Regions from separate parts of the Pseudomonas sp. FW305-7 genome, predicted to be linked through region 1. Evidence: predicted binding sites of a transcription regulator. Region 1 holds the regulator's gene; each other region holds the start of a gene.
What was found. Region 1 encodes FliA, which starts transcription of late flagellar genes. Its sites were predicted from a motif close to CTAAAGTTTNNNNNNNNNNNGCCGNTAA; they were not measured.
Positions count from the first base shown of each region.

Region 2: AC3WMT_RS01005 (methyl-accepting chemotaxis protein) is a predicted target of FliA. The motif match lies at 6,493-6,520, and genes of this name have one in related genera.
Region 3: AC3WMT_RS24095 (methyl-accepting chemotaxis protein) is a predicted target of FliA. The motif match lies at 4,748-4,775, and genes of this name have one in related genera.
Region 4: AC3WMT_RS17110 (flagellar protein MotY) is a predicted target of FliA. The motif match lies at 3,839-3,866, and genes of this name have one in related genera.

Region 1 covers NZ_JBYSZA010000040.1:30,151-38,179, forward strand. The annotation lists gene motD (flagellar motor protein MotD) at 1-757, opposite strand, end outside; gene AC3WMT_RS28720 (flagellar motor protein) at 773-1,513, opposite strand; gene AC3WMT_RS28725 (protein-glutamate methylesterase/protein-glutamine glutaminase) at 1,513-2,649, opposite strand; gene AC3WMT_RS28730 (chemotaxis protein CheA) at 2,699-4,966, opposite strand; gene AC3WMT_RS28735 (protein phosphatase CheZ) at 5,021-5,809, opposite strand; gene AC3WMT_RS28740 (chemotaxis response regulator CheY) at 5,827-6,198, opposite strand; gene fliA (RNA polymerase sigma factor FliA) at 6,365-7,105, opposite strand; gene fleN (flagellar synthesis regulator FleN) at 7,102-7,932, opposite strand.
Region 2 covers NZ_JBYSZA010000001.1:216,092-224,120, forward strand. The annotation lists gene AC3WMT_RS00965 (ABC-F family ATPase) at 1-210, shown strand, start outside; gene AC3WMT_RS00970 (MFS transporter) at 473-1,660, shown strand; gene AC3WMT_RS00975 (alpha/beta hydrolase family protein) at 1,690-2,727, opposite strand; gene AC3WMT_RS00980 (FMN-dependent NADH-azoreductase) at 2,964-3,575, opposite strand; gene AC3WMT_RS00985 (LysR substrate-binding domain-containing protein) at 3,704-4,612, shown strand; gene AC3WMT_RS00990 (MmcQ/YjbR family DNA-binding protein) at 4,609-4,968, shown strand; gene AC3WMT_RS00995 (DUF1294 domain-containing protein) at 5,088-5,516, opposite strand; gene AC3WMT_RS01000 (undecaprenyl-diphosphate phosphatase) at 5,513-6,343, opposite strand; gene AC3WMT_RS01005 (methyl-accepting chemotaxis protein) at 6,648-8,029, shown strand, end outside.
Region 3 covers NZ_JBYSZA010000025.1:38,202-46,230, reverse strand. The annotation lists gene nhaA (Na+/H+ antiporter NhaA) at 1-764, opposite strand, end outside; gene AC3WMT_RS24115 (PLP-dependent cysteine synthase family protein) at 1,017-2,111, shown strand; gene AC3WMT_RS24110 (pirin family protein) at 2,175-3,038, opposite strand; gene AC3WMT_RS24105 (OsmC family protein) at 3,100-3,516, opposite strand; gene AC3WMT_RS24100 (amidohydrolase family protein) at 3,646-4,701, shown strand; gene AC3WMT_RS24095 (methyl-accepting chemotaxis protein) at 4,832-6,457, shown strand; gene AC3WMT_RS24090 (DUF3108 domain-containing protein) at 6,744-7,457, opposite strand; gene purN (phosphoribosylglycinamide formyltransferase) at 7,466-8,029, opposite strand, start outside.
Region 4 covers NZ_JBYSZA010000013.1:110,942-118,970, reverse strand. The annotation lists gene AC3WMT_RS17140 (bacterioferritin-associated ferredoxin) at 1-1, opposite strand, end outside; gene AC3WMT_RS17135 (peroxiredoxin) at 315-917, shown strand; gene AC3WMT_RS17130 (Panacea domain-containing protein) at 1,107-1,577, shown strand; gene AC3WMT_RS17125 (hypothetical protein) at 1,581-1,994, shown strand; gene rnt (ribonuclease T) at 2,052-2,729, opposite strand; gene pyrC (dihydroorotase) at 2,726-3,772, opposite strand; gene AC3WMT_RS17110 (flagellar protein MotY) at 3,933-4,841, shown strand; gene AC3WMT_RS17105 (argininosuccinate synthase) at 4,971-6,188, shown strand; gene AC3WMT_RS17100 (hypothetical protein) at 6,325-7,038, opposite strand; gene AC3WMT_RS17095 (response regulator transcription factor) at 7,540-8,029, shown strand, end outside.

The DNA of each region.
Region 1 (8,029 bases):
TGAGGCTGCGGCGCACATCGAGGTTGCGCGATACCACCAGCACCACCCGACGGTTTTTCGCCCGGCCTTCGGCCGTGGCGTTGTTGGCCACTGGCTGGAACTCGCCGTAGCCCACCGAGGCCAGACGGCCAGGGTTCACACCCTGCATCGCCAGCATGCGCACGATGCTCGCCGAACGCGCCGAGGACAGCTCCCAGTTGGTCGGGTACTGCGCGGTGCGGATCGGTTGATCGTCGGTAAAACCTTCAACGTGGATCGGGTTGTCGAACGGTTTGAGGATCGCCGCGACCTTGTCGATGATGTTGAACGCGATGTCGCTCGGCATGGCGTCGCCGCTGCCGAACAACAGGCTGGAGTTGAGCTCGATCTCGACCCACAACTCGTTGCCGCGCACGGTCATCTGGTTAGAGCTGATCAGATCGCCGAACGCTGCGCTGATGTCATCGGCAATGCTCTTCAGCGGATCACTGGCCCCGGCGATACCGGCATCAACCTGCTCGGCATCCTTGACCAGCGGCTTGGCCGGGGTCACGGTCTTCGGTCGCTCTTCGCCAATCGGGATCGGTTTGAGCGAGCGGTCGGAGTCGGTAAAGACGCCGATCAGCGCCTCGGAAATAACCTTGTACTTGCCTTCGTTGATCGACGAGATCGAGTACATGACCACGAAGAAAGCGAACAGCAGCGTGATGAAGTCGGCGTACGACACGAGCCAGCGCTCGTGATTAACGTGTTCTTCCTGATGCCTGCGACGAGCCATAGTCCATTACCCCCATCAATCCATGAAGCCCTGAAGCTTCAACTCGATAGAGCGCGGGTTTTCACCTTCGGCGATCGACAAGATACCTTCCAACAACATTTCGCGATAACGCGACTGTCGCAACGCGATTGACTTCAGTTTGGCCGCGACCGGCAACAGGATCAGGTTGGCACTGGCCACGCCGTAGATGGTCGCGACGAACGCCACGGCGATGCCGCTGCCCAATTGCGTCGGGTCGGCGAGGTTGCCCATCACATGAATCAGGCCCATCACCGCACCGATGATGCCGATGGTCGGCGCATAGCCGCCCATGCTTTCAAAGACTTTCGCCGCTTCGATGTCGCGGGCTTCCTGGGTGTAGAAATCCACTTCAAGGATGCTGCGGATCGCTTCCGGCTCGGCGCCGTCGACCAGCAGTTGCAGGCCCTTGCGCGAGTAGCTGTCGGGTTCGGCATCGGCAACGCCTTCCAGACCGAGCAAACCTTCCTTGCGTGCGGTGAGGCTCCAGTTGACCACGCGGTCGATGCCGCCGGCCAGGTCCACTCGCGGCGGAAAGAAGATCCAGGCGAGGATCTGCATCGCGCGTTTGAACGCGCTCATCGGCGATTGCAGCAGCGCGGCACCGATGGTGCCGCCCAGTACAATCAGTGCCGCCGGGCCGTTGGCCAGCGCACCGAGGTGACCACCTTCAAGGTAGTTGCCGCCGATGATGGCAACAAACGCCATGATGATCCCGATAAGGCTTAGAACATCCATCAGATACACGCCTCGACGATGTGCTTGCCGATGTCGTCCAGACCGTACACCGCATCCGCAAGATCGGCTTTGACAATGGCCATCGGCATGCCGTAGATCACGCAGCTGGCTTCGTCCTGTGCCCACACAGAACTGCCGCCCTGCTTGAGCAGGCGTGCGCCTTCACGACCGTCGGCGCCCATGCCGGTCAACACGACCGCCAGAACTTTGTCACCGTAGGATTTCGCCGCCGAACCGAACGTGATGTCCACGCACGGCTTGTAGTTCAGACGCTCGTCGCCCGGGAGGATTTTCACCGCGCCACGGCCGTCGATCATCATTTGCTTGCCACCCGGGGCCAGCAACGCCAGGCCCGGACGCAGGATGTCGCCATCCTCGGCTTCCTTGACACTGATGCGGCAGAGCTTGTCCAGACGTTCAGCGAAGGCCTTGGTGAACGCTGCCGGCATGTGCTGGATCAGCACGATCGGCGCCGGGAAGTTGGCCGGCAATTGCGTCAACACGCGTTGCAGGGCAACCGGACCGCCCGTCGAGGTACCGATGGCAACCAGTTTGTAGGCTTTGCGTTTCGGTGCCGGCGACGAAGCGCTGGCAGCCGGCGCGCGCGTTGGCGCTGGCGCAGGTGCCGGACGTACCGGGGCGCTGGTGCTGTGGCTGCTGAAGCTCGATGCTGCCGGAGCAGGCGTCGGTGCAGGCGCAGCTACCGGAGCCGGCGCGCTGTAGGCACTGAAACGACGGTTGCTGCGCGAGATGCTATGGACCTTCTCGCACAGCAGTTGCTTGACCTTCTCCGGATTACGCGAGATGTCTTCAAAATTCTTCGGCAGGAAATCCACCGCACCGGCATCCAGCGCATCGAGGGTTACCCGAGCGCCTTCATGGGTCAGCGAGGAGAACATCAACACCGGGGTCGGGCAGCGCTGCATGATGTGCCGCACGGCCGTGATGCCGTCCATCATCGGCATCTCGTAGTCCATGGTGATCACGTCTGGCTTGAGGGCCAGGGCCTGATCAATCGCCTCTTTACCGTTGGTGGCCGTACCGACCACCTGGATGCTCGGATCCGCTGAAAGAATTTCCGAGACGCGGCGGCGGAAAAAACCCGAATCGTCCACCACCAGGACTTTGACTGCCATAAACACTCCATTAGGCGCAGCGGGACGTTGTCGCCCCGCCGCCCCGGATTCAAATACGCCGTGCGGCGTAACGCTTGAGCATGCTTGGAACATCGAGAATCAATGCAATGCGGCCGTCACCGGTGATGGTGGCGCCGGACATGCCCGGAGTCCCTTGCAGCATTTTGCCCAATGGCTTGATGACCACTTCTTCCTGGCCAACCAGTTGATCGACGACGAAGCCGATCCGCTGAGTGCCCACCGACAGGATCACCACATGGCCTTCGCGCTGTTCTTCATGAGCGGCGGAGCTGACCAGCCAGCGCTTGAGGTAGAACAAAGGCAAGGCCTTGTCCCGCACGATCACCACTTCCTGGCCGTCCACGACGTTGGTGGTCGACAGGTCGAGGTGGAAGATTTCGTTGACGTTGACCAACGGGAACGCAAACGCCTGGTTGCCGAGCATGACCATCAGGGTCGGCATGATCGCGAGCGTCAGCGGCACCTTGATGACGATTTTCGAGCCCTGGCCCTTGGTCGAGTAGATGTTGATCGAACCGTTGAGCTGGGAAATCTTGGTCTTCACCACGTCCATGCCGACACCACGGCCGGACACGTCGGAGATCTCGGTCTTGGTCGAGAAACCCGGGGCGAAAATCAGGTTGTAGCACTCGGTATCGCTCAGACGATCGGCCGCGTCCTTGTCCATCACACCGCGTTTTACCGCGATCGAACGCAGGACGTTCGGGTCCATGCCTTTGCCGTCATCGGAGATCGACAGCAGGATGTGGTCGCCTTCCTGTTCGGCTGCCAGCACCACGCGACCACCACGGGCCTTGCCCGACGCTTCGCGTTCTTCCGGCGACTCGATACCGTGGTCGACGGCGTTGCGCACCAAGTGGACCAGCGGGTCGGCCAGGGCCTCGACAAGGTTTTTGTCGAGGTCGGTTTCTTCACCCACCAGTTCCAGGTTGATCTCTTTCTTCAGCTGACGCGCGAGGTCGCGAACCAGACGCGGGAAGCGCCCGAAGACCTTCTTGATCGGCTGCATCCGGGTCTTCATCACCGCGGTCTGCAAGTCAGCCGTGACCACGTCGAGGTTCGACACGGCCTTTTGCATGGCTTCATCGCCGCTGTTCAGGCCCAGGCGCACCAGGCGGTTACGCACCAGCACCAGCTCGCCGACCATGTTCATGATTTCGTCGAGACGTGCGGTGTCGACCCGCACGGTGGTCTCGGCTTCGCTCGCCGGTTTTTCCGGTGGCGGTGCAGCGGCAGCACGGGCCGGAGCCGGTGCAGCAGCGGCAGCCGGTTTTGGCGCTTCGGCTTTCGCTTCAGGCTTGGCGGCAGGCTTCGGCGCAGCAGCAGCGGCCGGTGCTTTCGCAGGCGGCGTGGCGACTGTCGAAGCGGAGCCGGCAGCAGCGGCGCCGACTTCAGTGAACTTGCCTTTACCGTGCAATTCGTCGAGCAGCGATTCGAATTCGTGATCGCTGATCAGATCGCTACCGGCAGCGGCGGCCGCCGGTGCGGCAGGCACAGGTGCCGAGGCAATCGCCGACTCCAGCGCTTCGACGGCGAAGTTGCCTTTGCCGTGCAACTGATCGAGCAGTGCTTCGAATTCGTCGTCGGTGATGTCCGAGCTGTCGCCTGCTGCCGGCGCTGCAGGTTTGGCTGCCGCCGGCGCGACTGCGTCAGCTGCAAATTGACCTTTACCGTGCAACTGATCGAGCAGTGATTCGAACTCGGCGTCAGTGATTTCATCGCTGGCTGCCTCTTCGGCAGTTTGCGCAGGCGCAGCCGCCACCGGGGCTTCGGCTTCGGCCTTGACGGCGTTCAGCGAGTCCAGCAGCTGTTCAAATTCGTTATCGGTGATGTCGCCCGAATCGCCTTCGACGACCAGTTCTTCGATCATCTCGGCCACTGGCGAAGCCGGGGCTTGATCCGCCGATTGCGGCTCGGCCAGACGCGCCAGTGCAGCCAGCAGTTCCGGAGTCGCAGCAGTGATCGGTGCACGCTCGCGGACTTCGCTGAACATGCTGTTCACCGCGTCCAGTGCTTCGAGGACAACGTCCATCAGTTCTGCATCAACGCGACGCTCACCCTTACGCAGGATGTCGAACACGTTTTCGGCGATGTGACAGCACTCCACCAGCTCGTTGAGCTGAAGGAAGCCGGCGCCCCCTTTTACAGTGTGGAAACCGCGAAAAATTGCGTTGAGCAAATCTGCGTCATCCGGACGGCTTTCCAGCTCGACCAGTTGCTCGGACAGTTGCTCAAGAATCTCGCCGGCCTCAACCAGGAAATCCTGAAGGATCTCTTCATCGGCGCCGAAGCTCATTAATGGGGTGCTCCTACAGGTCTAAAAACCCAAAAAACCTAAAATTCCAAAACTCTAGAATCCGAGGCTGGATAACAAATCGTCCACATCGTCCTGACCGGACACAACGTCTTCTCGTTTATCGGCATGAATCTGCGGACCTTCACCCTGCGAGAGATGTTTTTGTGGATCTTTTTCTGCAAGCATCGCTGCACGGTCATGTTCGATGCCCGCAAAGCGGTCGACCTGACTGGCCATGAGCACGAGTTTGAGCAAATTGCTTTCGACTTCGGTGACCAGTTGGGTCACACGCTTGATCACTTGACCGGTAAGGTCCTGGTAATCCTGAGCCAGCAGGATGTCGTTCAGATTGCTCGACACCGCACGGTTGTCCGTGCTGCTGCGTGACAGAAAACCGTCGACCCGGCGCGCCAGTTCGCGGAACTCTTCAGCCCCGACTTCACGACGCATGAAACGCCCCCAGTCGGTACTCAAGGCCTGGGCTTCTTCAGCCAGGCCATTGACCACCGGCGTGGCGCTTTCCACCAGATCCATGGTGCGGTTGGCCGCGGCTTCTGTCAGCTTGACCACATAGCCCAGGCGTTCGGTGGCGTCGGTGATTTGCGACACTTCCTCGGCCTGCGGCATGTGCGGATCGATCTGGAAGTTGACGATCGCACTGTGCAGTTCACGTGTGAGCTTGCCGACTTCCTGATACAGGCCACGGTCACGGGTCTGATTGAGCTCATGGATCAGTTGCACAGCGTCGCCGAACCTGCCTTTTTCAAGGCTCTCGACCAGTTCGACCGCGTGTTTTTTCAGGGTCGACTCGAAATCGCCCTGTGAAGATTCGTTATGCTCCATAGCTCCCCCGCGCGTCATCAGCCGATGCGTTCGAAAATCTTCTCGATTTTGTCTTTCAACGCCTGAGCCGTGAAAGGTTTGACCACGTAGCCGTTCACACCGGCCTGAGCGGCCTCGATGATTTGCTCGCGCTTGGCTTCAGCGGTCACCATCAGCACGGGCAGATGCTTGAGTTTTTCATCGGCACGCACGTGGCGCAGCAGGTCGATACCGGTCATGCCCGGCATGTTCCAGTCTGTTACCAGAAAGTCGATGCTGCCGCTGTTGAGCACCGGAATGGCGGTAGTGCCATCGTCGGCCTCGACGGTGTTGGTGAACCCAAGATCGCGCAGCAGGTTCTTGATGATCCGCCGCATCGTTGAGAAGTCATCAACGATGAGGATTTTCATGTCTTTGTTCAATTCGACCTCCAAGCAGTCTTAAACGCGCCCAGCACCTGGGCGCGCCACTTCAATCAATCGGCGCAGCACTCGAAGACTGTCTGGAGCACAACAGAGCAAGACCGGTGCCGTTCATCACCGCACCAGCCTCGTTCGCAGTGTCCCCACACTGCCTTCAGCGCGCTCGCCACTCCCCCAAACGCCCCCGCAAACGGGCCGCGCACTGGCTGTGTAACTGGCTGACCCGCGATTCACTGACGCCAAGGACTTCACCGATCTCCTTGAGGTTCAGCTCTTCGTCGTAGTACAGCGCCAACACCAGTCGCTCACGCTCCGGCAAATTGGCAATCGCGTCCGCCAGCGCCGCCTGGAAGCGTTCATCTTCCAGATCGCGTGACGGCTCAAGATGAGCACTGGCGCCATCCTCGTGCAGCCCTTCGTGTTCGCCGTCCTGCAAGAGGTCGTCGAAACTGAACAAGCGACTGCCCAGGGTGTCATTCAAAATCCCGTAGTAATCGTCGAGACTCAATTGGAGTTCGGCCGCAACCTCGTGATCTTTAGCATCACGGCCGGTTTTAGCTTCAATTGCCCGAATTGCGTCGCTGACCATACGGGTGTTGCGGTGAACCGAGCGTGGCGCCCAGTCCCCTTTGCGCACTTCGTCGAGCATCGCGCCGCGGATTCGAATGCCCGCGTACGTTTCGAAACTGGCGCCTTTACTGGCGTCGTATTTGGTCGAGACTTCGAGCAGGCCGATCATCCCGGCCTGAATCAGATCCTCGACCTGCACACTCGCCGGCAATCGCGCCAGCAGGTGGTAGGCGATGCGTTTGACCAGTGGCGCGTAACGCTCGATCAACTCGTACTGCGCGTCACGTGCCGACTTCTTGTAGTAGTTCATACCGCTGGCGGTCATAACACAGGCCCTGCCGTTTGCTGCACGAGGCGCTCGACGAAAAACTCAAGGTGGCCGCGCGGGTTGGCAGGCAGTGGCCAGGTATCGACCTTCTGCGCGATCGCCTTGAACGCCAGCGCGCACTTGGAACGCGGGAAAGCTTCATAGACCGCTCGCTGCTTCTGCACTGCCTTGCGCACGCTTTCGTCGTAGGGCACGGCGCCGACGTATTGTAGGGCCACATCAAGGAAGCGATCCGTGACCTTGGTCAACTTGGCGAACAGGTTGCGGCCTTCTTGCGGGCTCTGCGCCATGTTGGCGAGGACGCGGAAGCGGTTCATGCCGTAATCGCGGTTGAGCAGTTTGATCAGTGCGTAGGCATCAGTGATCGAGGTCGGCTCGTCGCAAACCACCAGCAACACTTCCTGGGCTGCGCGAACAAAACTGACTACCGAGTCACCAATACCCGCAGCGGTGTCGATCACCAGTACATCGAGATTGTCGCCGATGTCACTGAAGGCCTGAATCAGACCGGCATGTTGCGCCGGGCTCAGGTGAACCATGCTTTGGGTGCCGGACGCGGCCGGCACGATGCGGATCCCGCCGGGACCCTGCAACAGCACGTCGCGCAATTCGCAGCGGCCTTCGATCACGTCGGCCAGGGTACGTTTGGGCGTCAGGCCCAGCAGAACGTCGACGTTCGCCAGCCCCAGATCGGCGTCCAGCAGCATGACCCGACGGCCAAGCTCTGCCAGCGCCAGAGACAAGTTCACTGACACGTTAGTCTTGCCGACGCCACCTTTGCCGCCGGTCACCGCGATCACCTGTACGGGATGCATGCTGCCCATGTTATTTCTTTACCTTGTCTTGCATAGACGGAGGCCACATTACTGGCTGCGCGTTCACAACCGGAACAATGCATGGCAGACCATCGATGTAGGTACA
Region 2 (8,029 bases), on a different contig from region 1:
GACGAACCGACCAACCACTTGGACATGGAATCGATCGAGGCGCTGAACCTGGCGCTGGAAAACTACCCGGGCACGCTGATCTTCGTCAGCCACGACCGTGAGTTCGTATCGTCCCTGGCCACGCGCATCATCGAGCTGAGCCCGAACGGCGTGACCGACTTCAGCGGCACCTACGACGACTACCTGCGTAGCCAAGGCGTAGTGTTCTAAAACGCTGCTGCAATCTGAAAGCCCTGTCCACGTGACGGGGCTTTTGCATTTTAGAGCGCTGATCGTTCCCACGCTCTGCGTGGGAATGCATCCCGTGACGCTCTGCGTCACACGAGCGGGACGCGGAGCGTCCGTGGCGGCGTTACCACGCAGAGCGTGGGAACGATCGGTCACTTTTCAGGAAAATAGTTAGCCTGCTTCTTTTGATTCAGACCCAAGCCATGATGCGAGCTCTCCTACCGCCGCCCGCGAACGAGTTCTCATGTCTGCGCAGCAACAGCCACCGCAAAGCTCCATGGCGATCACCCTGCAGATCGTCTCCATCGTTTTTTATACCTTTATAGCCTTCCTCTGCATCGGCCTGCCGATTGCCGTGTTGCCCGGTTACGTGCATGAACAGTTGGGTTTCAGCGCGATCATTGCCGGGCTGGTCATCGGCTCGCAGTATCTGGCCACCCTGCTCAGCCGACCGATGGCCGGGCGCATGTCGGACACCATCGGCACCAAACGGGCGATTGTTTATGGCTTGCTGGGGATCGTGCTCAGCGGTGTGCTGACGCTGATTTCCACGCTGTTGCAAAGCTTCCCGCTGACCAGCCTGTTGATACTGATCGCCGGGCGTTTGCTGCTTGGCATCGCTCAGGGCCTGATCGGTGTCGGCACCATCAGTTGGTGCATGGGTCAGGTCGGCGCTGAACACACGGCGCGCTCCATCGGCTGGAATGGCATCGCCTCGTATGGCGCGATTGCAATTGGTGCGCCACTGGGCGTGGTGATGGTCGCCGACTACGGTTTTTCCAGTCTGGGGATTGCGCTGACAGCATTGGCGGCCATGGCGTTGGTGCTCATCCGCAATAAACCGTCAGTACCCGTGGTGCGCGGTGAACGCTTGCCGTTTTGGGCGGTGTTCGGCCGGATCGCACCGTTTGGCGCCAGTCTGAGCCTGGCGTCGATCGGTTACGGCACGCTGACCACGTTCATCACCCTGTATTACCTCAATCGCGGCTGGACCGGCGCGGCGTACTGCCTGACGGTGTTCGGCGTGTGCTTTATCCTTTCACGCCTGATGTTCATTTCGGCGATTGCGCGATTCGGCGGTTTCAGCTCGGCAATTGCCTGCATGACCGTCGAAACCGTCGGGCTGACAATGTTTTGGCTGGCGCCTTCCACCGCGTATGCGCTGATCGGTGCGGGGTTGGCCGGGTTTGGCCTGTCGCTGGTGTATCCGGCGCTGGGCGTCGAAGCGATCAAGCAAGTGCCCAGCTCCAGCCGTGGCGCGGGGTTGAGCGCTTATGCCGTGTTCTTCGATCTTGCGCTGGCGGTGGCCGGCCCGTTGATGGGCGCAGTGGCGTTGAACCTGGGCTATTCGTGGATTTTCTTTTGCGCGGCTCTGCTTTCGGTGACCGGGCTGGGGTTGACCTTGCTGCTCAAGCGCCGCGCGATGGCTTGAATCTTCGGTCTAAAACCTGTGGGATCAGGTTATTGATCGGCGGTCTGCATGCCCGCCCGCGTCGGTTTGCCCAGTGCATGTGCAAAGAACCGCCCCGCTTCGGAAATCAGATTGCGATGGATGTCTTCGCGATCGACGCCATCGGCGTCGGTGCACAATGCCGGCATCGCAAGAATCTGCTCTTCGGTGCACGGCGCCATGAACACGAAGTGCCCTGCCCCGGCCAGTAACTTGAAGTCTGGTGCTGTGGGCAGTTTGCGCGCCAATGCGGCAGCATTTTTGTCGAACGCGACGAGTTTGTCGCCATCGCCGCTGTAGAGCAGCACCGGCACATGCACATCGGCCAGGGTGTGACGACCGAATTTCAGGCTCAACGGCGCCATCAGCAACAACGCGTGCACGCGCGGATCGGCCACCGGTTGCAGGTCATCACGATCAACGATCAGTTCGCCCTGGGTGTTGCAGGCATCGCGGTCGTCCGGACGTTCCTGGCAATAGCGGCGCAGGCGATCCAGATCCGGTTGCGCGCCGGACAGAATCAGCGCCGTCTCGCCACCCGCCGAATAGCCGATCACGCCAACCTGATCAGCATTGACGAACGGCGCCAGCATGCGATCGCCGAGGGTCGCGGTGATCGCTTCGGAAATCTGGATGGGCCGGCCGTAGAGATTGCTCAAGGTGCCGAGACGGCTGTGGTCCTTGGAGTTATCGCCGGGGTGAATCACCGCCACCACGACAAAACCTTTGCGCGCCAGCGATGTGGCGAGGTCGTGCAGCGCCAGCGGTGTGCCGGTGTTGCCATGGGACAGCATCAGCATTGGAAAGCGGCCCATGGCGACTTTGGTGTCTTCACCGGCTTCGACCGAATAGCCTTCGAGCAGGCTCATGTGCTCGCGGTCGCTGGAGGGGTAGAACGCGATGGCGCGCATCGGTTGCAGGTCGAGCGGATCGAGGAAGGTCATCTCGTGATAACCGACGCTCCAGACAGGGTGTCGCCCCGGCGCAGCCTGCACTGAATTCAGGCTGCCGAGCAGGCAAATCAGTAACGTTGCACAAAGACGCATCATGGGATGCCCCACCCTGTTGTTACTCAATCGAAAGATCCGTTGCGTTGTCAGGCCGGAACGCCGGGGATTCAGCGCTCCGTTACGACACTGCACTCAGACGTTGATCGTTTGACTGCATAACCCGGGCCAGATTATGTAACAGTCAGAAACAAAAAACTCCGTATTCGGCCCTTGCAGAACCAGAATACAGAGTTTTTTGGGTATTACCTGAACCTCAGCTGTTCTTTACGCAAGCCTTACGCGGCGGCGAACAATTGCTCGCTGATCTTCGCTTGAGCTGCGGTCATGGAGTTGTTGCGCACTTCGTCACCATACGCCAGACCTTCGGCACGGACGATTTCGATGTCGGTGATGCCGAGGAAGCCCAATACCAGCTTCAAGTATTCTTCGTGGGCGATGCCGCTGGCCTGACCGGCGTGGATACCGCCGGAGGTGGAAACGATCACCACTTTCTTGCCACCGCACAGGCCTTCAGGGCCGGCTTCGGTGTAACGGAAGGTCTGACCGGCAACGGCCACACGGTCGATCCATGCCTTGAGTTGGGTCGGTACAGTGAAGTTGTACATCGGCGCAGCAATCACCACAGCGTCAGCAGCGATGAACTCGGCCAGGGTCGACGCGCTCAGCTCGGCTTCGTGCTGTTGCGCGGCGTTACGCAGCTCAGCGGTGGTGCCGGCGGCGACCAGCGTGGTCGAAGAGAAGTGACTGATGGCGTCAGCCGCCAGATCGCGGTAAGTCACCACGGCGCCTGGCTCAGCAGCTTGCCAGGCTTTGACGACTTGGCTGCTCAACTGACGGGAAGCCGAGTTGTCGCCCAGAATGCTCGAATCGATATGCAGCAGTTTCATGTGGAATCTCCTGGAATGAATCGCCGGTGGCGACGGAATGGAGAGAATCCTACGCAAGAAACCAATGGATGATTAGACGGCGACAATGCGATAGTTTGTCCCACTGATAGAACAGTCGGATTTCAACCATGCAAGACCTCAACGATCTCTACTATTTCGCCAAAGTCGTCGAGGCTGGCGGCTTTGCAGCTGCCGGCCGATTGCTGGGTATTCCCAAATCGCGGCTGTCGCGACGTATCGCCGAACTGGAAGAGCGTCTCGGCGCGCGCCTGTTGCAACGCACCACCCGCCAACTCAATCTCACCGCCGTGGGTGAGCGTTATCTGCGCCACTGCCAGGCCATGTTGCTGGAAGCGGAAATGGCCGACGAAGCCGTTGCCAGCATGTCCACCGAGCCGCGCGGGCGCCTGCGCGTGTCGTGCCCGACGGGGCTGGCTCGGGAAATGCTGCCGTGGGTGATCAGTGATTTCCTCGGCAAATTCCCTCAGGTGCAACTGGAAGTCGTGCTGCTCAACCGTCGGGTGGATCTGGTTGCAGAAGGTTTCGATGTGGCCTTGCGCGTGCGAGAACTGGGCGACGAAGATCCGCTGCTGGTGACGCGACGTTTGCGTCAGGCGCAAATGGTCGTGGTGGCCAGCCCGGAGTTTATTCAAGGTCAGTCGATCAATCATCCGCAAGACCTGAAGAATCTGCCGGTGCTGGGTGCATTGGAGGCCGATCGCATGGTCCACGTACGCCTGCTCGATCAACAAGGCGAAAGCTTCGAACTGAACATGGAAGCACGGTTGGGCATCGACGACTTTATCGTGCGCAAGACCTGTGTGCTGGCCGGCCAGGGCTTCACGATGTTGCCGATGATGTATTGCGAAGCGGAGCTGCAAAGCGGCGCGCTGGTGCAGTTGCTGCCCGAATGGTCGCTACCCGGCGGCTGGCTGCAAGCGGTGTATCCGCATCGGCGCGGCGTGATGCCAGCCGTGCGCGCGTGGATCGATCACCTGGTCGAATCGTTCAATGCCTGTGGGGAGCGGTTGTTATGAAGAAGGGAAAAATGAGCGAAGCGGACGTTGCGGCGTTCTGTCTGGCGTTGCCCGGTGCGCGGGAAGACTACAAGTGGGGTGGCGTGCGGGTATTTTCGATTGCCGGCAACAAGATGTTTGCCTTGCAGGGGCTGCGCGGCGACTCGCTGGCCTTCAAGGTCGACAAGGATCTGTTTCTCGGCCATTGCGACCGGCCGGGCATCCACCCCGCGCCGTATCTGGCCCGGGCCCAGTGGATCATCATGCACCCGCCCTACCCGCTGGGCGCCGAGGAATTACAGGGGTTATTGCAGCGTTCGCATCAGTTGGTGGTGAGCAAGTTGCCGAAGAAAACTCAGGTGGGATTACTGCTTTAACTCTAATCCCCTGTGGGAGCGAGCCTGCTCGCGAAAGCGGACTTTCATTCAACAATGATGTTGTCTGACACGGCCTTTTCGCGAGCAGGCTCGCTCCTGCATTGGTTTTTTGCAGGTCTTTAGAACAGATTGAGCAGGTTCAAACGGAGGAACAACTGGTCGATCCAGAACACCTGGTGCAACAGGACGATGACCCAGAACAGAACCTGAAACGACACCTTGCGCGTCTTGTGCCGAAACACCTGCTGAGCAATCAACGCGCCTGGCCAGCCGCCGGCCAGTTCCACCGCGTGCAGGATATTCTCCGGCGTGCGCCACGCATCCGTCCGGGCCTTGCGTTTGTCGGCCCAGTACATGAAGAACGCCAACACGCTGACGATTCCATACGCGGCCAACGGCACCAGTGAAATCCCGCGCAGCCACATCGACAGCGAGCCGAACAACGGCAGCGCGCAGACGATCACCAGCACCACCAGTTTCAATTTCAGATGCTGAACATGGCCGCCAGAGGGGCGACCTTCAGGACGGCGTGCGCGGGAATCGCTCATGGCTTGGCCGCCGCCCAGTCCACCCAGCCGAACTGCCACGTCGCCAGAATGAACAGGCCAAAGACGATCCGATACCAGGCGAAAGCCGCGTAGCTGTGGCTGCCGATAAACTTGAGCAGGCCACGCACTGCGATCATCGCGAAGATAAACGCGGTGACGAAACCGATGGCGAACACCGGGAAATCCGCCGGGACAAACAGATGGCGGTATTTGAAGCCCGAGTACACCGCAGCACCGACCATGGTTGGCATGGCAAGGAAGAACGAGAACTCGGTGGCCGTCTTGCGCGACAGACCGAAGAGCAAGCCGCCAATGATGGTCGAGCCGGAACGCGATGTGCCGGGGATCATGGCCAGGCATTGGGCGAAACCGATTTTCAGCGCATCGGTCCAGCGAATCTCATCAACCGCTTCTGCGTGCACTTCATGCTGACGTTGTTCAGCCCACAACATGATGATCCCGCCGACGACCAACGCCGCCGCAACGGTGATCGGGTTGAACAGGTATTTGTGGATCAGGTCGGCAAAGATCACGCCCAGCACAACGGCGGGCAAAAACGCGATCAGCAGGTTGGCGGTGAAACGCCGTGCGCTTGGCTGTGTTGGCAAACCGACCACCACATCCAGAATCTTGCGGCGAAACTCCCAGACCACCGCGAGGATCGCGCCGAGCTGAATAATGATGTTGAACGCCATGGCCCTCTCGCCGCCGAAGTCGAGCAAATCGGCAACGATGATCTGGTGTCCGGTACTGGAAATGGGCAAAAACTCCGTCAGCCCTTCTACAACTCCTAGTATCAGTGCCTGCAAGGCGGTCCAAAGATCCATCAATCCCCCAAAGAGCGATGCACGCAGGCATGCCCCGATAGTATTTTTTTACGTTCACTGCGATCAGCGTAGCTGGTTGTTGCTGTACCGATTCCGCGCGCACAGGATCCACACGAAAGGGTCAAAATTCCGTGAAATATCAACTTGGATTCAGGTTTTCACGCGCGGGGCCGAAATCCTAACAGACAAGCCTTAATAGCGCTGCCGCGTTATACGACTTGGGTCGCGTATGCCCGCTCACAAAATCGTGGTTGGATGCTGGCGGTCGTTTATTACAAGAAAAAGAATCCGGAGTGACAGCGTTATGAACAGCTTGCGCAGTGTGTCGATCAGCCGACGCTTGTGGCTCATTTTGGTGGTGGCAGTGGTCATGTTGCTGACCTTGGGCGTATTGATGCTCAAGCAGATCCACGATGACCTGTATCGCGCCAAAGCCCAGAAAACCCAGCATGTGGTGCAGACCGCCAGCGGTTTGCTGACCTATTACCACGATCTGGAAACCGCCGGCACTCTGAGCAAAGAGACTGCGCAAAAGCAGGCGCTCACCGCCATCCGTGGTCTGCGTTATGACCAGAGCGACTATTTCTGGATCAACGACCTCACCCCCGTGATGGTCATGCACCCGACCAACCCCAAACTCGAGGGCCAGAATCTCTCGGCAATTCGCGATCCGGATGGTTTCGCGGTGTTCAACGAGATGGTTGCCATTGCCAGGTCCAAAGGCGCCGGCATGGTCGATTACCGGTGGCCGAAGCCCGGCGCCAGTGAACCGGTGGCCAAGACTTCGTACGTCAAACTGTTCGAGCCGTGGGGCTGGGTGCTCGGTTCTGGCGTGTATGTGGACGATGTGCAGGCCGAGTTCCAGGGACAGGTGATCAAGGCCACGGTCATTGGCTTGGCCATCGCCGTGATCATGGCATTGCTGGTGATCCTGATTGCGCGCAGCATCGTCCGTCCGCTGCAGGAAACCGTGAACGCCATGGCCAACATCGCCAGCGGTGAAAGCGACCTGACCCGCAGCCTCGATACCCATGGCAAGGATGAAGTGACTGAGCTGGCTCATCATTTCAACGCGTTTACGGCCAAACTGCGCCGGGTGATCGGCGACTTGCAGGTCTCGGCCAGCGCGCTGGGCCAGTCGTCCAGCGAACTGGGCAACGATGCGTCGCAGGCCCAGCAGCGCAGCCAGCAGCAATCGCAGCAGATGGAACTGGTGGCCACCGCGATCAACGAGGTGACCTACGGTGTGCAGGATGTGGCGAAAAACGCCGAGCATGCCGCCGCCGAAATGCGTGATGCCGAGGCCCAGGCGCAGCAAGGCCAGATCAACATTGACGGTAGCCTGCAACAGATCGACAAGCTGTCCGGCACTATCGATCAAGCGGTAGAGGTGATTCGCACCCTTGCCGCCGAAAGCACGCAGATCGGCAGCGTCCTGGAAGTGATTCGCTCGATTGCCGAGCAGACCAATCTGCTCGCACTGAATGCGGCCATCGAAGCGGCCCGGGCCGGTGAACAGGGGCGTGGTTTTGCCGTGGTGGCAGATGAAGTGCGCTTGCTCGCGCAGCGTACACAGAAGTCGACAGCGGAAATCCAGTCGATGATCGAGCGCCTGCAAAATCACTCCGAGGCAGCGGTCAAGGTGATTGGTGACAGCAGCAAAGCTTCGCAACTGACCATTGAACA
Region 3 (8,029 bases), on a different contig from region 1:
TCCAGCGTCAGCAGTGGCGAAGGTTCGGCGTTTTTCGTCCGCAGCGGGATGCAGAAGGCCAGAGTCACGCCGGCCAGCGTCGCATGGACACCGCTCTTGAGAACGCACACCCACAGGATCAGGCCGATGATCATGTACGGCCCAAGCTTGGCCACGCCGAGCCGGTTCATTGCCACCAGCGCCGCTATACACGCCGCCGCCAGACCCAGCGACAGAGTCGACAATTCACCCGAGTAGAAAATCGCAATGATCACGATGGCGCCAAGGTCATCGATGATCGCCAGGGTCATCAGGAACAGCTTCAGCGATACCGGCACGCGCTTGCCCAGCAGGGCCAGCACGCCGAGGGCGAAGGCGATGTCGGTGGCGGTCGGGATGGCCCAGCCGTCGAGCGCTGCCGGGTTGTCGCGGTTGAGGAACCAGTAGATCAGCGCCGGCACCAGCATGCCGCCGATAGCGGCCGCGCCAGGTAACACGATCTGCGATGGCTTGGACAGCTGACCGTCGAGGACTTCGCGCTTCACTTCCAGGCCAATCAGCAGGAAGAACAGTGCCATCAGGCCGTCGTTGATCCACAGCAGCAAGGGCTTGGCGATTTTCAGCGCGCCAATCTGTGCTACCACTGGCGTGTCGAGCAGGCCGGTGTACAGCCACGACAGGGGCGAGTTGTTGATAATCAAAGCCAGAATGGCCGCGGCGATCAATAACAGACCGCTGGCAGCTTCCAACTGAAAGAAACGCGTGAAAGTGCTACGCAGAGGCAAGGTCGCTCTCCATCGAATCGTCAAAAAGGTGGAACACCCTAACCCGTACTGTTAGTTGTTAAAACAAAAGTTATATTCTTTTTTGTTATATGTCGTTACAAGGTGTCTGGCTCAAGTCACGCTGAGCCTAGCAGTTGCCTGACACATTGAGACTCAGCTGTATCTGTGCGCGCTGCAGGATTTTTCCTAAGCTGACGGATGAGCCTTCCAGGGAGGCTGATCTCCCGCCGCGATCCAACGAGAATCATGACCATGAGCGACAACCGACAGTGGGCACGCGAAGCCATTCGCATCATCGAAGCGGATTTCCAGCGCAGCGCCGACACCCACCTGATCCCCTTGCCGCTGCCGGGTTTCCCGGGCATCGAGTTGTACTTCAAGGACGAATCCAGTCATCCGACCGGCAGCCTCAAGCACCGTCTGGCCCGTTCGCTGTTTCTGTATGCGCTGTGTAATGGCTGGCTCAAACCCGGCGCGCCGGTGATCGAGGCGTCCAGCGGCTCAACGGCGATTTCCGAAGCCTATTTCGCACGCATGCTCGGTCTGCCGTTCATAGCGGTCATGCCGGCGACCACGTCGAAGGAGAAGATTGCCCAGATTGCTTTCTACGGTGGTCAGAGTCATCTGGTGAAAGATCCGACGCAGATCTACGCCGAATCCGAGCGCCTGGCGCGCGAGCATGGCGGTCACTTCATCGACCAGTTCACTTACGCCGAACGCGCCACCGACTGGCGAGCGAACAACAACATCGCCGAATCGATCTTCCAGCAGATGCGCTACGAGAAGCATCCCGAGCCGAGCTGGCTGATTTCCAGCCCCGGTACCGGCGGCACCACCGCGACCCTCGGCCGCTACGTGCGTTATCGCCAGCACTGCACCCGCGTACTGTGCGCGGATGCCGAGCGTTCGGTGTTCTTCGATTACTACCAGACCGGCGATGCCAGTCTGCGCCTGGATTGCGGTTCGCGGATCGAGGGTATTGGACGGCCACGGGTGGAGGCGTCGTTCCTGCCCAAAGTGATCGATGCCATGGTCAAGGTGCCGGACGCCTTGTCACTGGCAGCCATGCACTATTTGGCGCAGCGTCTGGGGCGGCATGTCGGCGGGTCGAGCGGGACCAATCTGATCGGTGCGCTGATGGCGGCGCAGCAGATGAAAGTGGCGGGGGAGTCGGGGTCGATCGTGGCGATTTTGTGCGATGGCGGCGAACGTTATGCCGACACTTATTACGATCAGGACTGGCTCAAGGTGCAGGGGTATGAGTTGAGTGGGTTGATCGCGGCGGTAGTGGCGACTGCCGAACGCGGTGAGGCGCTGCCGACTTCAGTGTTGCGCGCCAATATCTGACACACCTGAATCAAATGTGGGAGCTGGCTTGCCAGCGATGACTGACTCACAGGCGAGACAGAACTAAGGCAATTCAATCCGCTCAACTTCCCCCGGCACCGTCGGCCAATCCCCGGCCGCCCACTTGCGCCGCGCCTCATCAATTGCCGCCGGATCACTCGCCACAAAATTCCAGTTGATCCGCCGAGGCCCGTCCAGCGGTGCGCCGCCGAATATCACTGCATGTAAATCGCTGTCGGCAAACAGGCTCATCTCTGCCCCGGCCGGCAACACCACCAGTGCGTGCGGTTCAATCGCTTCGCCATTCAACTGCGCATCACCGCTCAATACATATACCGCCCGCTCTTCATGTTCGGTGGGAATCAGCAGCGTGGTCGCGGTTTGCATCTTCACTTGCGCATACAACGTAGGAGAAAGCACCGGTACCGGCGATTCCAGGCAAAAGCCTGACCCGGCAATCATGCGAATCTGCACGCCGAGGTTATCGCTGACCGGCAAGGTCGCTGCCGGGTGATGGCTGTAATGTCCGGGGCCCTGCTCGTGATCCTTGGGCGAGGCCAGCCAGATTTGCAGGCCGTGCATCGTGAAGCTCTGCTCCCACAGCGGCTCAGGTGTGCGTTCAACATGAGCGATGGCGCTGCCGGCAGTCATCCAGCTGACATCGCCAGCGCTGACCACCTGATCGGAGCCGAGGCTGTCCTTGTGCTGGATCTGCCCTTCAAACAGATACGTGAGGGTCGACAGACCAATGTGCGGGTGCTGTCGGATGTTCATGCCTTTGCCGGTCGGATACACGGTTTCGAGCATGTGATCAAAAAACACGAAAGGCCCGACGCTACGGCATTTGGCTGACGGCAACGGGCGCAGAATCGGCTGGCCTTCGACGTCTTCGGCGCGCGGGCGGATGATCAGAGGTTGCGTGTCCATGGTGCATTCCAGGCTGAGCGGGTGATGCCAGAAGCATAACCCGCCGCTGGCGCTGTAGTGATTACTGGCTGTCAAAGCCTTGTGGGGCGTGGGTTTCGATGGTCACTTCGCTGGTGGTCATCAGTTTGTGGATCGGGCAGCGGTCGGCGACGCGCAGCAATTCTTCACGCTGGGCATCGGTCAACACGCCTTTGAGGGTGAGGGTGACGTGCAGGGCGTATTTGCCTTTCTGCTCCTCACTGTTGTCGCGTTTCACTTCGACACCGACGCCGGTCAACGGGATGTCTTTTTTCTTCGCGTACATCTTCAGGGTCAGCGCTTTGCAGGCACCGAGGGCGGCATCGAAGTAGTCGTGCGGCTCAGGTGCCGAGCCTTCGCCACCGGCGGATTTCGGTACGTCGGCAAACAGTTCGTGGTCATCAATCTGTACGGTGTGACGAAAACCTTCAGCGGAGACGGTATTGACGGTAACGGTCATGGGAACCTCGCAAGCAGTAGGAAAAAGTCGTTCGATCAAAAAAGACCTTGCAGTTATAGAGCATTCCCACCGGTACGCGTTCCACTTTCCTGCGGGATGAACCCTTGTCATCAGGGCGGGGTCTAGGCTATGCCTACTTGTCGGAGATTAATTGTGTCTTTGTTTCGTTTGAGTCTCGCCTGCCTCCTGGTGTTCGCCGGTACTGCCAGCGCCCGCGAATACACTTACAGCGATGCACACCTGCACTACGTGGATTTTTTCCAGGAAACCGCCGGCATGGCGAAACTGCTGACGGCGATGAAGGAAAGCTCCATCGAGCATGTGATGATTTCCGGCATCCCTGTAGCGAAGAAGTGGCACGAAGACGAACCCAAGCGGCCACGTTATTACGCCGGCGATGACGCTGATGCCTATTGGTACAGCGCCACCGACGTGATCGTCGCCGACGCCGTACAGAAACTGACACCTGAGAAGCGTCCGTACTTTCATCCATTCCTTTCCGGCTTCAACCCCAACGACAAGAACTCCGCCGCGCACATTCAGCGCATGCTCGATCTGTATCCGGGGTTATGGCAGGGCATTGGCGAAGTATTTACCCGACATGACGATCTTACGGCGCTGACTTCCGGTGACACGCCGCGCGCCAACAATGAGGCCATGACCAAGATTTATCACCTGGCGGCGGAAAACGATTTACCGGTGATGCTGCACTCCAACATCACCTCCAAGCGTGAGAAGAATCCGCTGTACCTGAAGGAAATCGAGGAGCCGCTGCGTAATCACCCGCACACACGGTTCATCTGGGCCCACGCCGGTACCAGCGCCGAGATTCATCGACACCAGACGCAACTGGATTTTCTCCTGCCCACCCTCACGCGCATGCTTGAGGCTTACCCCAATCTGTTTATCGACTTGTCGTGGAGCATGCTCACGCCCTATCTGCTGGACGAACAGGGCAAGCCGCGTCCGGAATGGCTTGCGCTGGTGGAGAAATACCCGGAGCGCTTCATGCTCGGTTCAGACGTCGTGGGGCGTTTCAACAAACTTGGGCAGGAAATGCATAGCTTCAGGCCATTCCTCGACGCATTGCCGGAAGACGTTGCCCGCAAAGTTTCGCGAGATAACTTTTTGGCGATCTTGCCGCGAATGGAGTTCAAGTCCGGCAAAACCGCGCTGAATCGTTAATGCCGAGCGTTCGAAGTATTAAGGCCTTTTGATATCACTTTTTCGTCTTACGCAAATTCTCGCCGGGCCGATACCTTCTACAGCAACCAGCTGCAGGGTTGATGCAGCGCTTTTGGAAGGAACCAGAGCAATGAGTATCCGTAGTCTCAATATTGCCCCGCGCGCCGGACTGGGTTTTGGCCTGTTGGCCCTGATGGTATTTGCCCTCGGCGCGTTCGCCCTGCTGCAAATGTCGAACATGCGCGCGCAGTCTGATGAGGTCGACAACAACTGGCTGCCCAGCGTGATGGCCGTCGGCGAGATGAGTCAGGACATGCTGCGCCTGCGGGCGCTGACCATGCGTCTGTTGCTTAATCGCGATCCGCAGGCATTGGCGCAGAACGTCGCCAAGCTCAATGAACTACGCGGCGTGCTGAGTGAAGCCCAGCAGCGTTATGACGTGCTGATCGTGTTGCCCGAGGAGCGCAAGCTGTTTGATCGCTTCAAAGTCGCCGAGCACAAGTATCTGGAGTTCCAAGCGCAGGTGATGCAGTTGTCTGCTCAGGATCGAGTCGAGGAGGCTGCTGCGATTCTCAATGGCGAGATGAGTCCATTGGCCGACGACATGGCGGTCACCCTTCGTGAACTAGTCGAGCTCAATAAGCACAATGCGAATCTCGCGACCGAGGCTGCACGACTGGTTTTCATCAATTCGCGGGTGTGGGTCGGTGTCATGATCGCTGTCACTGCACTGATCACCATCGGGCTGGCGCTGCTGTTGACCCGCAGCATCGTGCTGCCGCTGGCGCAATCGCTAGGTGTCGCGGAAGTGGTAGCGGGCGGCGATCTGACTGGCGACATCACGATCTCCGGCAAGGATGAACCGGCGCGGCTGCTGCATGCGCTGAAAAGCATGCAGCACAATCTGCGTGAGACGATCCGGCAGATCTCGGAGTCTTCCAGCCAACTGGCCTCGGCCTCGGAAGAGCTGAGTTGCGTCACCGAAGACGCCACGCGCGGATTGCATCAACAGAGTCTGGAGATCGAGCAAGCGGCCACGGCGGTGAATCAGATGACCGCAGCGGTGGAGGAGGTGGCCAGCAATGCGGTGGCGACCTCCGAGGCCTCGCGTGAATCCGATCGGATTGCCCAGCACGGCCGCGAGCAGGTGCAGCAGACGGTGTCGTCGATTGAGTTTCTGGCTGAGGATGTGACCAGCAATGCCAGTCAGGTGGAAGACCTGGCACAGAAGGTTCATGGCATCAGCAAGGTATTGGACGTGATTCGGTCGATTGCCGAGCAGACTAACCTGTTGGCGCTGAACGCGGCAATTGAGGCCGCGCGCGCCGGTGATGCCGGGCGCGGGTTTGCGGTTGTGGCGGACGAAGTGCGGGCACTGGCGCATCGCACGCAGCAATCGACACAGGAAATAGAGCAGATGATTGGCGGGATCCAGCAAGGAACGGATTCGGCGGTCAGTTCGATGCAGCAGAGCAATGTTCGAGCGCGCTCGACGCTGGAACTGGCCAAGGCTGCCGGGACTGCGCTGGAGGAGATCGCTTCGGCGTTTACGCTGATCAATGAGCGCAACCTGGTGATCGCCAGTGCATCGGAGGAGCAGGCGGCGGTGGCGCGGGAGGTGGATCGCAATTTGATGAATATTCGCGATCTGGCCATGCAGACGTCGGCGGGGGCGAATCAGACCAGTGCGGCGAGTCAGGAGTTGTCACGGTTGGCGGTGGATTTGAACAATATGGTGGCCAAATTCTCGGTTTGAGGTTTGGCTGAAAAGCCCCTCACCCTAACCCTCCCGAAACGTCGGGCCGCCCAGAGGGAGAGGGGACTGATCGTGGGAAATTAGAGAATTACGCTGACTTGAGCGTTCGTTAGTGAATCCATAATCGACTCGATCTTTCAGGTCGATTCATGGCGCCAGACATCTCGGTCGGCTCCCTCTCCCTCGGGAGAGGGCTGGGGTGAGGGGGTGAATGTGACACAAAAACTCGGGCTAAACGCAGGCAATAAAAAGCCCCGCATCTGCGGGGCTTTTCACATCGATCGGATCAGCTACCTTTGACAGCCTTGCCGTTGACCGTACCGTCCTGGAGCATGATGTTGTACTCCTTGCCGTCGGTTTCAACCTGTTGCAGGCGGACCAGCAGGTAATCCCAATCCTTGGCGAACCACAGGACGGTGATGCGCTTGCTTTGTGTCGGGTCGCGTACGCGCTCGACCTTGATCGCATCGATCTTGCCAGCCTTGGTCTCGACTTTTTCCGAACCCAGCACGCGGAAGTCATAGGTATCGACTTCGCCGTCATCGACCACTTGATAGCTCATGGTCTTTTTGCCGGCAGCCACGTCATGTTGCAGTGCCAGTTGATAGGTCGACTTGTCGACCATGCCACGGTTCAGCGGGATTTTCACCGCGTCGCCACGGTCGGTGCCGGTGACCATTTTGCTGTTCCAGTCGAAATCCAGATCAGCTTTCTTGGCTTTGCCCAGACCGCCACGTTCGAAGTGGTAGGACTGCGGTAGCAAGGTGTCCTTGTCCAGGGTCAGGGTGCTTTGTTCGGTCAGGCTGGCGATCATCATCGAGGCCTTGAAACTGAGCGTCCAGACGCCGTTGGCACCTTTGGTCAGGCTGCGTTCGGCAGTGCCGCTCATGGGCAGCTGCTTCCAGTCGGCGGTGTAGCTGGCGGAGAACGGTTGAAGGTCTGCCGCCTGCGCAAAAGGCAGGGCGAGCAGTGCGCAAGCGAAGAGCAGGGCGCGACGCATAATATCTCCTAGTGTCGAATCAAGTGGCCGCTGGCCGCGAGTAACTGGCCATCCAGTAAAGCACCTTGCTCACCGAGTGCCAGTCGCCCTTCGGCAAACCAGCGTACCGCCATCGGATAGATCAGGTGTTCCTGAACATGCACTCGCTGCGCCAGACTCTGCGGCGTGTCGTGCAACTCTACCGGTAATACTGCCTGTACGACCAGTGGTCCGCCATCGAGTTCCTCGGTGACGAAGTGTACGGAGCAGCCGTGTTCCGTATCGCCGGCCTCCAGCGCGCGCTGATGAGTGTGTAACCCTTTGTATTTGGGCAGCAGCGACGGATGGATATTGAGCAGGCGACCCTGATAGTGGCGAACGAAATCAGCGCTGAGAATGCGCATGAAACCGGCCAGCACCACGAGCTTCGGATTGAATTCGTCGATCAGTTCGACCAAGGCAGCGTCGAAGGCCTCGCGACCCTCGAATGCCTTGTGATCCAGCGAGCGGGTGGCGATACCCGCGTCACTGGCGCGTTGCAGGCCGTAGGCGTCGGCACGGTTGGAAATCACCGCAGCGATGCGAACCGGGCT
Region 4 (8,029 bases), on a different contig from region 1:
TAAGTGAGAACCGTCGCTGGTTGTGACTCAATTGCGATGGATCTTAATGTTAACGAGAATGATTGTCAAAGTGCTTTCGGAAAGCTTTGCGCAGGATTTGCGCGTGACTGACGAGCGGTAATGACTGGCCATCTGCCTGGCCCCGTAAATGCAGCGCCGTTAACCGCTGCTTTAAAAAACCGTTAAGGACAGGCCAAAAACGCAGTGTATGATGGTCGGCCCTTGCGAAGGGGGTTCGTGTCACAGGGCTGTCGCCTGAGGGTGGCAGGCTGGCCCGGACCCTGAACTTCAAGTTTTTACACCAGGAGATATCAATGAGCGTACTCGTAGGCAAACAAGCCCCTGACTTCACCGTCCCGGCCGTACTCGGCAATGGCGAGATCGTTGACAGCTTCACTCTGTCCTCGGCCATCAAAGGCAAATACGGCCTGGTGTTCTTCTACCCACTGGACTTCACCTTCGTCTGCCCGTCCGAGCTGATCGCTCTGGACAACCGCATGGCTGACTTCAAGGCTCGCAACGTTGAAGTGATCGCCGTGTCGATCGACTCGCACTTCACCCACAACGCCTGGCGCAACACCCCAGTGAACAATGGCGGCATCGGCCAGGTGAAATACACCATGGCTGCCGACATGAAACACGACATCGCCAAGGCCTACGACGTTGAGTCCGAAGGCGGCGTGGCTTTCCGTGGCGCATTCCTGATCGACGACAAGGGTGTTGTCCGCTCGCAGATCATCAACGACCTGCCGCTGGGCCGTAACATGGAAGAGCTGATCCGTCTGGTCGACGCTCTGCAATTCCACGAAGAGCACGGCGAAGTCTGCCCTGCCAACTGGAAAAAAGGCGACAAAGGCATGAACGCTTCGCCAGAAGGCGTTGCTGCATACCTGACCGAGAACGCTGCTGCCCTGTAAGGCGCAACGTCGAGGTACAAAAAAACCGGCCCACGTGGCCGGTTTTTTTTATGTGGAGAATTATTTGAAACAGCCTTTCGGCATCATTTGTTTCAAATGCGCGAGAAAAATACTGGATGACTGAACAGTGGTTGGATAGGGTTGTGCTCGAGCGATAACAGGTCGCCTCACTTCAGTAAGGACGGTGCAATGGATTGCATGATGCAGAAGGGGATTCAAATGCCGAGTAGCCTGGACGTTGCGGATTATTTCCTCTGCCTGGAAGGGCATGAGGGGGAGATCTCCAATCTTAAAATTCAAAAAATGGTTTATTACGCTCAAGGATTCAGTCTGGCCGTCCATGGCGAGGCTCTCTTCCCTGAAAAGCTGGAAGCGTGGATGCACGGGCCAGTGGTTCCGGATCTGTATCGAAGATTCAGCCAATTTGGATCGAGTGCCATTCCTCCTCCAAGTGATTTCAATCCAGATGTCTTCAGTGCCAAACAACAAAGTTTGCTCAACGAAGTGTTCGACGTTTATGGCCAATTCTCGGCGTGGAAACTACGTCAGCTGACACATGAAGAAGCCCCTTGGCGTAGAAACTTCAAGGAAGGGGAGTTCAGCCGAGAAATTCCCGCCTGTGAGATGCAGGAGTATTTCCGAGAGCATTTGGTGAACTGAAAAATGGCCAGGTTCAAACGCAGGGAACGCGATGCGGCGGCTGCAGTAACGGCAAGGACGTCCACCATCGAAATGGATTCATCGGAAGCACGACCTCCGGTTTTCTCATTTGAATATTTGCAGAATGGATGGTGCATTCAAGATTGCGAGGCCGTCGAACGCTCGAAAATGCTTGAGCGTCTGAGGATTCCGGGAAAAATGCCTTGGAGAGAACTGCGCAAGGAGCGTAGGCATCGATATGGCTGTGAAACGATTGAGAGAAACAGCTTGAAAGTCGGGATACCTGATTTTTTAACAGGTGATGTCAGATTGTTGGTGTTTCGGGCTTTCGAGCGTGTAGCGATGGTTGGCTACAAAAACCATCGGGTTTTCTACGTCATGTGGATTGATCGAGAATTTAAGCTCTATAAGCATTAAACGAAAAACCGGCCCACGTGGCCGGTTTTTTTATGTGCAGGATTTACCCGACGAGGATCAGTCGTCGAAGTCTTCCCAGCCGCCCATCTGTTTCCAGCGGTTGACGATGCCACAGAACAGCTCAGCGGTTTTCTCGGTGTCGTAACGCGCGGAGTGCGCCTCACGGCCGTCGAAATCGATGTCGGCGGCCTGGCAGGCTTTTGCCAGTACGGTTTGACCGTACGCCAGACCGGCCAGCGTCGCGGTGTCAAAGCTGGAGAACGGGTGGAACGGGTTGCGCTTCATGTCCAGTCGCGCAACCGCAGCGTTGAGGAAGCCGAGGTCGAAGCTGCTGTTGTGGCCGACCAGAATCGCCCGTTTGCAGCCGTTGGCCTTCAGCGCCTTGCGAATGCCGCGGAAGATGTCGGTCAGTGCCGTCTCTTCGCTGACGGCCATGCGCAGCGGATGATCGAGCTTGATCCCGGTGAACTCCAGCGCTGCCGCTTCGATGTTGGCGCCTTCAAACGGCTCAACGCGGAAGAAGTAGGTGTGATCCGGGTAGACAAAACCCTTTTCATCCATGGCGATGGTGGTCGCGGCAATCTCCAGTAACGCATCGGTGGCAGAATTGAAGCCACCGGTTTCTACGTCGACGACAACCGGCAGGTAGCCACGAAAGCGTGCTGCCATCGGGTGACGGGAACCGCCACCGCCACTTTGACCGTCCAGTTCGTCGTCGAAATGGTCTTCACTCACGCGTGTTCCTCCAGCAGGCGCCAGCGCAGTTTTTCACCGGCGCGCAGCGGGATAACGGTCAGCTCGCCGAATGGCAGGCTGGTCGGGGCGGTCCATTCTTCACGAACCAGGGTAATGCGATCGGTATTCGCCGGCAGGCCATAGAAGCGCGGGCCGTTGAGGCTGGCGAAGGCTTCGAGCTTGTCCAGCGCATTACGCTGTTCGAAGGCTTCGGCGTACATCTCGATGGCGGCGTACGCGGTGTAGCAGCCGGCGCAGCCGCAGGCGGCTTCCTTGGCGTGCTGGGCGTGCGGCGCCGAGTCGGTACCGAGGAAGAACTTCGCGCTGCCGCTGGTGGCGGCGTCGAGCAGAGCTTCCTGATGCGTATTGCGCTTGAGGATCGGCAGGCAATAGAAGTGCGGCCGAATCCCGCCAACCAGCATGTGGTTGCGGTTATAGAGCAGGTGATGTGCGGTGATGGTCGCGCCGACGTTGGCCGAGGCGTCGTTGACGAACTGCACGGCATCGCCGGTGGTGATGTGTTCGAACACCACTTTCAGTGTCGGGAAACGCTCGACCACACGACGCATGTGCTCGTCGATGAAGATCTTTTCGCGGTCGAAGACATCGACATCGCCACGGGTCACTTCGCCGTGGATCAGCAGGGGCATGCCGACTTCGGCCATGGCTTCCAGCGCCGGGAAAATCTTGTCGATGCTGGTCACCCCGGAATCGGAGTTGGTGGTCGCACCGGCCGGGTACAGCTTGGCGGCGTGTACGAAACCGCTGGCCTTGGCTTCACGAATTTCTTCGGGCTGGGTGCGGTCGGTGAGGTACAGCACCATCAGCGGCTCAAAGCGACTGCCGGCCGGGCGGGCAGCGAGAATCCGCTGGCGATAGCCGTCGGCTTCAGCGGCGTTGCGCACTGGCGGGACCAGGTTGGGCATGATGATGGCGCGGCCAAAGGTGCGCGCAACATCGGCAACGGTATTGGTCAACACGGCACCATCGCGAAGATGAATGTGCCAGTCGTCGGGACGCAGCAGGGTCAGGCGGTCGGACATGAGGGGATTCCAGGCGGGTCAAACTGAGGCGAATGCTACCGGAAAAGACTCTTGCAGGCACTCGCTATCAAGTTTTGCGGGATGCTTCCGATATCCCGTAGGTATGCCGTAAACATAGTGTGAATCGGTCTTTGTGTTTCAGAAGCCAATGGAGCCTCCCGTGCGCCAGCGTTATTTAGCCTTGCTCAGTGTGTTTGCCAGCCTTCCCGCGATGGCGCTCACCTACCAGACTCGCCTGGAGAACATTGAGTGGACGGTCGCCGGCGACAAGTTCGAGTGCCGCCTGACACAGCCGATCACCGATTTCGGTTCGGGTGAATTCGTGCGCAAGGCTGGCGAACAGGCGATCTTTCGTCTGAATGCCTACAACGCCATGCTCGGCGGCGGTTCGGCGACTTTGCTGGCAGCCGCCGCGCCTTGGCAGCCGGGGCGCGGTGACATCAATCTGGGCAGCGTCAGGCTCGGCAGTGGCAATGTCTTGTTCAGCAGCTCGCAGTCCCAGGCCGGTGGCCTGATCAGCGGTCTGCTGGACGGTCGTAGCCCGGTCGTGCGTCGTGCTTCGGGCGATGGCCGCGTGTCGGAAGTGCGTTTGTTGCCGGTGAAATTCAGTAAGGCGTTTAACGACTATCAAACCTGTGTGGCGAAATTGCTGCCGCAGAATTTCGACCAGATCAAGCAGTCGCAGATCGGCTTCCCCGGCGAGGGCGTTGACCTGGACGCTGCCGCCAAGGCCAAGCTGCAAGTGATGCTCGAATTCATGAAGGCTGATCCGACGGTCAATCACATTGAGCTCGATGGGCATTCCGACAACAGCGGCAATCGCTTGACCAACCGTGAACTGTCGCGCCGTCGGGCGCTGGCGGTGGTCGACTTCTTCAAGGCCAACGGCATTCAGGAATCGCAGATCACCGTGCGTTTCCATGGCGAGCAATATCCCATTGTGCCGAACACAAATGCGGCCAATCGGGCGAAGAATCGTCGGGTTAACGTAAAACTCGCGCGCGTGGCTCCAGTCACGGCCCCGGCACCACAAGCGAGCACTCCAGCCAACACTGCAGCAACTTCCTGACCCATCGGTCATCGTCGCGCTCTCGACAGATTCTGTCGCTTTGTCGTCTTAAGCTGTCGCGCCTCTGTAAATTATCGCGTTTGAGCGGTAGACTCCTCGGCTTTCCGTAGAACCCCGTGGAGTGATGGCATGGCGGACGTAAACAAGGTCGTTCTGGCGTATTCCGGCGGCCTGGACACTTCGGTGATCCTCAAGTGGCTGCAGGATACTTATAACTGTGAAGTGGTGACCTTCACCGCTGATCTCGGTCAAGGCGAAGAGGTCGAGCCGGCCCGCGCCAAGGCTCAGGCCATGGGCGTCAAAGAAATCTACATCGACGACCTGCGCGAAGAATTCGTGCGCGATTTCGTATTCCCGATGTTCCGCGCCAACACCGTTTACGAAGGCGAGTACCTGCTGGGTACCTCCATCGCACGTCCGCTGATCGCCAAACGTCTGATCGAAATCGCCAACGAAACCGGCGCTGACGCCATTTCCCATGGCGCCACCGGCAAGGGCAACGACCAGGTGCGTTTCGAACTGGGCGCCTACGCGCTCAAGCCAGGCGTGAAAGTAATTGCCCCTTGGCGTGAGTGGGACCTGCTGTCCCGCGAGAAGCTGATGGACTACGCCGAGAAGCACGCGATCCCGATCGAGCGTCATGGCAAGAAGAAGTCTCCGTACTCGATGGACGCCAACTTGCTGCACATCTCCTATGAAGGCGGCGTGCTGGAAGACACCTGGACCGAGCACGAAGAAGACATGTGGCGTTGGACCGTCTCCCCGGAGAACGCGCCTGACACCCCGCAATACCTGGAACTGACCTATCGTAACGGCGACATCGTTGCGCTGGACGGCGTCGAAATGACCCCGGCCACCGTACTGGCGACGCTGAACAAGATCGGCGGTGCTCACGGTATCGGCCGTCTCGACATCGTCGAGAACCGTTACGTCGGCATGAAGTCCCGTGGCTGCTACGAAACCCCGGGCGGCACCATCATGCTGCGCGCTCACCGCGCCATCGAATCGATCACCCTGGACCGCGAAGTCGCTCACCTCAAAGACGAGCTGATGCCGAAATACGCCAGCCTGATCTACACCGGCTACTGGTGGAGCCCTGAGCGTCTGATGCTGCAACAGATGATCGACGCTTCGCAGGTCAACGTGAACGGTGTGGTTCGCCTGAAACTGTACAAAGGTAACGTGATCGTCACTGGCCGCAAGTCCGACGATTCGCTGTTCGACGCAAACATCGCGACCTTCGAAGAAGACGGCGGTGCTTACAACCAGGCCGACGCGGCGGGCTTTATCAAGCTCAACGCGCTGCGCATGCGCATTGCTGCCAACAAGGGCCGCAAGCTGTTCTGATTTTTCAGACTGACGCGCAATAAAAGGGCGGCCTTGTCTTCGAGACAGGGCCGCCCTTTTTTACATGATTCTTTTTTTCGGCGCTCATCGAGCAATGTCTCTGGTCTGTCCGCTTGCGCGACAACGACCCCATCCTTCAAGTCCGTCCCAACAGCGTCACCGCTTGTGAGCACAGGTTGTAAACAATACAAAGCGTGGTGCCTGAGTCTTTCTTGGCGTGTTTGATCTGTAGCAGCGCTCTCTTCGTCAGTGAAGCGTCTGACACATGATTGGAAAGAAACACGATGACGCGGGTGGTTTTCCTGTCGTTGAGCCGGATTCTTTGCACAATTGTGGCGAGTTCTCTCGACGCATCGATGTCACGGGCATCAATGATGTGCAGGTTGCTGACGCAAACGGGCAACTGAATATTGTGTTGGACCGTCAGGTTTGACCTCGCACGGGGGGGCGTTGGCGGATCGGGTGCGTTGTGGATTTCGCACGAGTCCGCGCATTGTGCGGCGGTATCATGAGGTACGACGCGACTCGAAATTCCGAAAGTATGGTGTGTGGTGGATCCCTCTTTGGATGTGTTGCGTTTGTTGTCGCGGTCATTGCTGTCCATGGCTTTCAAGAAAGTCGCGTCCTTACCGAAATCGGAAGGTGAATAGAGTGAGCGATAATTGAAGTTCAAAGTTATAAAAAAAAGAAATAACAAATAGAACGGAAAGCTGATCAGGAACCATACATAGATGGCGCGATCCTCACTGTTGAGGAACGGCAAGGATATCGCTGCAGATGCTTCTGAGATGCCAGCAAATATAGCGATTACCGTCATTGGATTGGTGATTTTGTTTTTTATCTTTAACATGCTTGTGCTCTTGTGTTTGGTTTTTCTCATAGATGGGTTGTTCATGTTTTGTGAGATTGTGATAGTTGAGAGAGTGTTGTTGTATTTATAGCAAAAGTGTTTGATTGAGTATAAATATCTTGTTTCAAGTGTTTGTGGGGGGTGGAGGTGCATGAAAGTTGTGAAAGAGAGTGTTATTGCTTGATGTTTCCAGTTTGCACACGTGATCATTCTTGTTAGGTATATGTCGTCCATCCGTAATGGAGTCGGAGTGTGGAATGGCCGCTGCATGGCACAAGGGTCGTAATCTGTTACAAGTTAAAGTGGGGAATGTAACGAGGGAGTTAGTGCGTTACAGCGTCGGATTTATAGAGTGAAAAGGATTTTTTGTAGGAATTATCTTCAATGGTTGTAGGGAATGTCTTTCGATGCAAGTGCATGAGAGCCCCGACATGCCACTGCGCAAGTGACTGGGATATGGTGCGTGTTCTAAAAATTCGAACAGCGAAACTGGACTTGCCCATGAATAAAGTGCTGATCGTGGATGACCATCCCGTCATTCGTCTTGCGGTACGTATGCTGATGGAACGTCATGGCTACGAAGTCATTGCAGAAACTGATAACGGTGTGGATGCATTGCAACTTGCGCGCGAGCAGATGCCGGATATTGTAATTCTGGATATTGGAATCCCCAAACTTGATGGACTGGAAGTTATTGCGCGTCTGACCTCGACCGCCATGCCAATTAAAGTTCTGGTACTGACCTCCCAGGCACCTGGACATTTTTCAATGCGCTGCATGCAATCGGGAGCGGCGGGATATGTGTGTAAACAACAGGACCTGACTGAATTGCTTAGCGCAATCAAGGCCGTTTTGTCCGGCTACAGTTACTTTCCAAATCAGGCGTTGCATACAGTGCGTACCAGTCTGGGTAATGCCAGTGAAGCAGACATGGTGGATCGTCTGTCCGGGCGCGAAATGATGGTGTTGCAACAATTGGCGCGAGGCAAGA